2 regions of the Streptomyces sp. DF42 genome follow, and region 2 is predicted to be linked to the other one. Evidence: riboswitches for the same ligand, from Rfam matches in the RefSeq annotation. Region 2 holds a riboswitch; the other holds the start of a gene.

Region 1 (3,699 bases), 7.0 Mb from region 2:
AGCGGGCGCGCAGAGCCTCGTAGGCCTCGTCGCGCCGCACGCGCGGCAGGCCACCGGACGGCGACGGGAGCGCGGGGGCGCGCTCCACGGGCTTCTCGCCGAGGTGCGGGAACTCGCTGACGCCGGTGATGGGTTCGCGGCGCCTGGCGAGCTTCGCGCTGCGCGCCTCCCACGTGGCCGCCAGGTCCGCACCGAGGCGGCCCGAGCGCAGGGCGGCCGCCTGGCCGCCGAGTCCCTCGATGTGGCGGAAGAACTCCCAGCCCGCGTGGGCGAGTTCGTCGGTGAGCCGCTCCACGTACCAGGAGCCGCCCGCCGGGTCGATCACCCGGGACAGATGCGATTCCTCGACCAGGATCGTCGAGGTGTTGCGGGCGATGCGGCGCGCGAAGGCGTCCGGCAGACCGAGCGCGTGGTCGAAGGGCAGCACGGTGACGGCGTCGGCGCCGCCGACTCCGGCGGCCAGCGTGGCGATCGTCGCGCGCAGCATGTTCACCCACGGGTCGCGGCGCGTCATCATCACCGGCGAGGTCACCACGTGCTGCAGCTGCGCGCCGGCGCCCGGCGCCCCGCACACCTCGGCCACCCGCGCCCACAGCCGGCGCGCCGCCCGCAGCTTGGCGATGGTCAGGAACTGGTCGGCCGTCGCCGCGTAGCGGAACTCCAGCTGCGCGCAGGCCTGTTCGACGCTCAGTCCCGCCTCGGTCAGCTCACGCAGATAGGCGACACCACTCGCCAACGAGGAGCCCAGCTCCTGCGCCGCTGAACCGCCCGCCTCGTGGTACGGCAGCGCGTCCACGGTCAGGGCCCGCAGCCCCGGGTACTCCCCGGCACAGCGCAGGGCGAGGGAGGCCACCGGCGCGAAGTCCGACGCGCTGCCCGTGCGAGCCTCGTGCCCCAGCGGATCGGCGCCCAGACTGCCGCGCACCGCCTCCTTGGCGACGCCCCGCTCCTCGTAGATCCGCAGCAACTCCCGTGCGGCGGGCTCGACTTCGCTGCCCGCGTCGAGAACGGCGGGCGCCAGGTCGAGGTACACCCCGTCCAGGACCCGGCCGAGCGACGACACCGGGATGCCGCCTTCGCCCTCGCCCAGGACCAGCCAGAGCGAGGTGACGCCGTTCTCCAGGTCCGTGAGTGCCGCGCCGTTGTCGGCGACCGTGTGCCGCTGGCGTACGTCCCAGCCGCCGGCGGTGTTCCCCTCGGCGCGGCTCGCGCGCAGGAACGGCGCGAAGCCGGGGAAGCCGGGGTCGGGCGCGGCATCGAGCGCGGTGTAGAGGGGGCGGGTGCGCAGCCCGTCCTCCAGCGCGGTGGACAGGGCGTCTTCCGCCGCCGCGCCGGAGACTTCCTTGCCCGACTTGCGCAGGACGCCGGCCACCAGGCCGTGCCACTGTTCAAGGTTCGCGTCAGGGAACTCGGCGGCCAGCGTGAGCCCGTCGTCAGGCAGGACCGTCATGCTCGGATGCTAGGACAGATCGACAAAGGAGCAGCAGAGGGCACGGCTGTGACCTTGCCCTCCATCACCTTGTGACCCCGGTCTCCCACCCCCCTCCGGCGGGGTTCCGACGACCATCCCCAGGTCATGCGCCCTTGGCCATGTTCCCGTCAGACGGTACGGTCAAGGGGTTGTTGACGACGACAGAGCGGAAGCCGGTGAGAGTCCGGCACGGTCGCGCCACTGTGAACGAGACGACCCCCCTTGTGTGGGCGGAACGGCTCGCGAGTCAGACCCGCAGCTGTCGTCATGTGCACCACTGAGATGGGACGCGTACTCCCGAGGAGGTTCTGCCATGGCGCAGACCGTCGCCCAGCCAACACCCGCCACCCCTGTCGTACCCGCCAAGCTGCCGCTGACGGCGATAGCCCCCTGGGCGGTCTTCTTCGGCGTCCTGATGCTGGTCCTGCTCTATTTCGTCGGCGCCGAGCAGGGCGCCACCTCCGTCGTCTCCGGCGAAGGCGTGCACGAGTGGGTGCACGACGCGCGTCACCTCCTCGGCTTCCCCTGCCACTGACGAGGACACCGCACAATGTGGGCAGGCAACTCCCGTACCCCACTGAGTGATTGAACGACCCACCGCCGTGAGGGCCCCCGGACCACCGGGGGCCCTCACGCGTTTTCCCGGCACCCCTGTCCGCGTCAGTGTCCGCCCTCGGGCTCCCGTGCTACGAGCGTCTGCCCGAGTCGCAGGTTCCAGCGCCCGGAGCGTCCGCTGATCTCGGTCGCCGTCAGGGGAGGCACGTCGAGCCGCCAGAACGTGGCCTCATGCACCGCGAGGACCCCGACCACCGCGGCCCGCACGATTTCCGGCTCCACCACGGCGAGCGTCCGGCCGTCGGTCTGCGCGGTCGCCTTCAGCCACCGGCCCACGCGTTCGCAGAGGCCCTGCACGGTCTCCCCGCCGTGCGGCGCCGCGGCAGGGTCCGCCAGCCAGTGGGCCACCTGGTCAGGTTCTTCGGCACTGACCTCGCCGAGCGTCCGGCCCCGCCAGCGGCCCACGTCCATGCCGCCCAGCTCGGGCGCCTCCACGGCGGCGAGACCGAGGGCCGAGGCAGTCTCCCGGCAGCGCACCGTGGGGGAGACCAGGACCCGGTCGGCCGCGGACAGCGTGCCGGAGGCCGACCGGGCGCGAGCTGCGCCACCGGCGTCAAGCGGGCTGCCGTCGTCGAACCGGCCCTCTCGCACGGATCGGTTCATGGCGGGTGAGACGAAGGTGACGCGGCTGGTCACGCCGTAACTCCTGTTCTGCCTGTTCGGCTGCTGCGGGGCGACGGACCGCGGGACGACGGGGCGCCCGTAGGGACTCCGGTGATCACGCGGAGCGGGAGAGCTGTGCGCGTACCCACTCAGGATCGGGATTGGTGTGCGGCCGGCCCGCAACGACGACGGTCGGCACGGTCTCGTTGCCGTCGTTGGCCGCCCTCACCGCTGTCGCCCCGGCCGGATCCCGCCAGATGTCGACCCAGTGCAACTGGCGGGCGCTACGGCCCAACCTCAGGCGCAGGCGGATGCAGTACGTGCAGCCCGGCCGCCAGAAGACGACCGGCCGGCCGTCGACCGCGCTGCGGCGTTGTGCCTCCATCGCACCGACCGGCTTCGGGAAGAGCAGCGGTGAGTTGATACCTGCGAACAGCACGAACACGACCAGGAGCGCCGCGGCTGCGGCCGGTGCTCCCGCGACGAGCAGAGCTGCCGCAACGAAGGAGCCGCAGAGCACGAAGAGCATCGGGAGGATCCAAGCGCGCGTCATGAGGACCAAGGCTATCGACGAGCCGACGTCCGGCGAACGCCGGCCGATCGTCCGGACGGCCACCGTGTACATCACTTGAGGCGTCGTTCACCGCACCGCGTTCACGCGTGGCCCGAATCTGCCCGGAAGAGCGTGATGTTGAACAGGCCGCGCAGCAGCCGGTCGGCGAGCGGGAGGAAAGCCCAAAATCGCAGCGGGAGCCGAGTGCGCAGCGCGTGGGGCGGCCGGGTGACGGAGGTGACCTCGATCGCTCGCAGCCCGTACCTCTCCAGCGAGCGTGGGTCGTCGCAGGCCCACGACCAGCGGGCCTCCATGTTCTTCTTCACCGCCTGCTGGTGCTGCTTCTCCAGGAGGCTCCTGGGATACGTGTCGACGGCGACGAGCGCGTCCGGGAAGCGTCGCGCGATGCGCGTCAGCACCTGGGCGGCCTCCTCCTCGGGGAGGTAGACGAGCACGC
Region 2 (3,699 bases):
ACCCCCGCGCGCTGAGCTCGCCGACCGGCTTGCCCATCAGCACGACCTGACTGCTCTGCTCTCCACCGGGCTTGAGCAGCACGGGATTCATGAGCGCGGTGGGCTCGATCCGGCAGGCCTGCGCCTGCATGGCCTGAGCCCGCCCGATCTCGGCGCCCTCCCGGGTGACGAACGAGTTGAGCGACATGTTCTGCGCCTTGAAGGGCGCGACCTTGACGCCCTGCCGCACCAGCCAACGACAGATCCCGGCGGTGACGACGCTCTTGCCGGCGTCGGAGGTGGTACCGGCGACGAGTAGACCACCGCTCATTTCCCGAGTCCCTTCACCATGAGGCGCGCGGCGACACTGACGCCGAGCGCGAGCATTCCGACGCGCCGCGAGAGCCGTACGGCCCGCTCGATGTCGGGCACGGCGACGGCGCGGCCTTCCCGGTTCAGGACCGGCCGGTGCTCCACCCGCCCCCCGTACGACAGGGTCCCGCCGAGTCGTACCCCGAGCGCCCCGGCGAACGAGGCCTCCACGGGACCGGCGTTGGGGCTCGGATGGGCGCCGGCGTCGGCACGCCAGGCCCGTACCGCACCACGCGGGTCACCGCCGGCGACCGTCGCCAGTACGGCGGTCAGTCTGGCCCCCGGCCAGCCCGCCACGTCGTCCAGCCGCGCGGAAGCCCACCCGTAGCGCCGGTACGTGGGCGACCTGTGCCCGACCATGGCGTCCAGGGTGTTGACGGCCCGGAACCCGAGCAGCCCCGGCACCCCGCCGACGGCCCCCCACACCAGGGCGCCCACCACCGCGTCGGAGGTGTTCTCCGCGACGGACTCGACGACGGCCCGCGCGATCCCGTCGGCGTCCAGAGCCTGCGGATCCCGCCCGCACAGGTGCGGCAGCCGGGCCCTGGCGGCCTCGACGTCACCCGACTCCAGCGCGCGCCCGATGCTCCGGGCCTCACGAGCGAGTGAAGTCCCCCCGACGACGGCCCATGTGGCGGTGGCGGTCACCGCGACGGAGGCGGCGGGGGAGCGTCGTACGGCGGAGACGGCGACCGCCCCGATCCCGACGGCTCCACCGGCGCACACGAGGGCATGCAACGCGCCCCACCCGCGGTGGTCACGCCACAACACCCGTTCCACGGCACCGGCGGCCCGCCCGAACGCGGCGACCGGATGCCCACGGCGCGGATCGCCGAGCAGAAGGTCACCGAGAAGGCCGGCGGCGGCGCCGTACGCGAAGACGCGGTCGGCACGCACGGGGCTCAGCCGATCGCCGGGTCGGGTAGGGCTCGGGCCAGTGCCGCGGCAGGCAACGTCTGCCCGTCGACGAGCGGCGTCCGGTGCGTGCTCTCGGCATGTCGGCCGGAAGTCCTCGTACGGGACGTACTCGGGCTTTCGGCCGGTGCGGTGAGTGGGGGCACCTCCCACGCCCTTGAGGCGGTGGGGGAGTGTGCCGGGCGTCGCGACGGGGCGAACGTCGCCTGTCGCGGCACTGGGTCGGTGCCTCTCAAACGGCAGCCGCGCATGGCGATTTGTCCTCACTCAGGGTGTCCACGCCCTGGTTCGACGAGACCGACGGTGAGAGTTCCTGGCTTCCGGGACTACCTACCCCGGTGACAGTGGCGGGACCGCGCCGGACTTCCACCGGCTTCCTCTCGCGCCGTCGTACATGGCTCCGGCAGTCCACCACGGGCCCGGAAGGGCAGTCAACTTGCTGTTGACCTGGGACGGAGGAGTGTGCGCAGGCCCACATCCAAGAGGTCGCCGGGGTCATGCAAACGCGGGGTGCCGGGACGGATCGCCGTCCCGGCACCCAAGGGGTCCAAGGCCTCAGGCCTTGGCCACCACCAGATAGATCCCGTACGCCACCGCCGCCGCGCACGCCGCGAAGCACACGTAGGCGGCCGTGACCGCGACCGCGGCCGAGTCGCCCTGCACAGCGGCGCGTTCGCGGCGTGACAGGCCCACGATGCCGAGGGTGAACACGGCCACGAGGCCCACGGTGACCGCGAGGCTGACGCCGAAGACGGAGCCCAGAGCTGCCCAGTCGATCTTCATGCTGCTTCTCTTCCTTCGTGCCGGGTGCGCGGGCTCAGACGGCCGCGGCCGGCGGGATCGCGGGGTCGGGGGCGGTCGTGGCGGTCGTGGCCGGGGCGGGGATCGTGGCCGTCAGGCCCTCGGTCACCGTGCCCGCCGGGGGCGGGGCCACCGCGGCGATCGCCGTGGTCACCACACCGGCCGGCTCCTCGGCCTCGTTGACGTTCGTCGCGTCGACGACCTCGCGCCGGGAGAGCTTCCAGATGGCCGCGCTGGAGGCGATCAGGAAGACGGCGACGGCGGCCGTGCCCCAGGCGCCGAGATCCGTGACCGACTCGGCCAGCGCGCCCACCAGGGCCGCGGCCGGCAGCGTCAGGCACCAGGCCACGAGCATCCGGGTCGCCGTCGACCAGCGGACCACGCCGCCCTTGCGGCCGAGGCCCGCACCCATCACCGAACCGGAGACGACGTGCGTGGTGGACAGGGAGAAGCCGAGGTGCGAGGAGGCCAGGATCGCCGTGGCCGCGCTGGTCTGGGCGGCGAAGCCCTGCTGCGGCTGGAGTTCGGTCAGGCCCTTGCCCATGGTGCGGATGATCCGCCAGCCGCCGAGGTAGGTGCCGAGCGCGATGGCGAGCCCCGTGGAGAGGATGACCCAGGTGGGCGGGTCGGAGTCGGGGGCGACGGCGCCGCCGGCGACCAGGGCGAGGGTGATGATGCCCATCGTCTTCTGTGCGTCGTTGGTGCCGTGGGCCAGCGAGACCAGGCCCGCGGAGGCGATCTGCCCGGCCCGGTAGCCCTTCGCGGCGGCCTTGCCGTCGGCCTTCTTGCCCAGGGTGTACGACAGCCGGGTCGCGAGCATCGCCGCGAGGCCCGCCACGATCGGGGCGGCGAGCGCGGGGATGAGCACCTTGGTGACGAGCACGTCGCCGTGCACGGCGCCCGTGCCCGCCGAGGCGACGGTGGCGCCGATCAGGCCGCCCATCAGGGCGTGCGAGGAGCTGGAGGGGAGCCCGACCAGCCAGGTCAGCAGGTTCCAGAGGATCGCGCCGACCAGCGCAGCGAATATGACCTCGGGACGTATGCCGGTCTCGTCGACGAGACCTTTGGAGATCGTGTTGGCGACCTCCACCGAGAGAAAGGCGCCAACAAGGTTCAGCACGGCGGACATGGCCACCGCGACCTTGGGCTTGAGCGCGCCGGTCGAGATGGTGGTGGCCATCGCGTTGGCGGTGTCGTGGAAACCGTTCGTGAAATCAAACGCGAGTGCGGTTACCACCACAATCGCGAGGATCAGCGAGAAGCTTTCCATTTACCCAGGCAATCGTTCGAAGTCGTCGGTCGGTTGACCGTAGGAAACCTGAGTGAACGGAAGATGAACTGGGGCGGTCTCTGGAGTGTCCGGATGAGGGGGTCGCCGTACCGTTCGATCCCGGCGACCCTCTCGTCCCTTTCTGTCCCTTGGTCAGTGGCCCCGGGCGAACTTCCTCAGCTGCGTCTGGGAGCCGTTGAAGAGATTCTGGTCACCCGGCAGGCCGCCGCTGTTGTCGTACTGCCAGAAGGTCCAGAACGACCATCCGGCCGGCAGTGATCCCGCGTCCGCCGAGTCGTGGCGGGCGATCCACAGCGCGTGGTCGGAGGCGAAGGCGCGGCTGCCGCCGGTGCACGTGTTCC

The links. Region 2 has a riboswitch for cobalamin ahead of ACYUED_RS10150 (cobalamin biosynthesis protein). Riboswitches for the same ligand answer to the same signal wherever they lie in the genome.
Region 1: linked by a shared signal. The riboswitch ahead of ACYUED_RS42545 (CbtB domain-containing protein) and the one ahead of ACYUED_RS10150 (cobalamin biosynthesis protein) in region 2 are both predicted to bind cobalamin.

Annotation. Positions count from the first base shown of each region.
Region 1 is NZ_CM177859.1:9,268,658-9,272,356, forward strand. Features, by position in the region: gene ACYUED_RS42540 (methylmalonyl-CoA mutase family protein) at 1-1,450, opposite strand, end outside; cobalamin riboswitch at 1,588-1,749, shown strand; gene ACYUED_RS42545 (CbtB domain-containing protein) at 1,785-2,006, shown strand; gene ACYUED_RS42550 (histidine phosphatase family protein) at 2,132-2,722, opposite strand; gene ACYUED_RS42555 (glutaredoxin domain-containing protein) at 2,805-3,242, opposite strand; gene ACYUED_RS42560 (class I SAM-dependent methyltransferase) at 3,344-3,699, opposite strand, start outside.
Region 2 is NZ_CM177859.1:2,221,831-2,225,529, reverse strand. Features, by position in the region: gene ACYUED_RS10155 (cobyric acid synthase) at 1-310, opposite strand, end outside; gene ACYUED_RS10150 (cobalamin biosynthesis protein) at 307-1,248, opposite strand; cobalamin riboswitch at 1,555-1,694, opposite strand; gene ACYUED_RS10145 (hypothetical protein) at 1,822-2,049, opposite strand; gene ACYUED_RS10140 (inorganic phosphate transporter) at 2,084-3,337, opposite strand; gene ACYUED_RS10135 (lysozyme) at 3,491-3,699, opposite strand, start outside.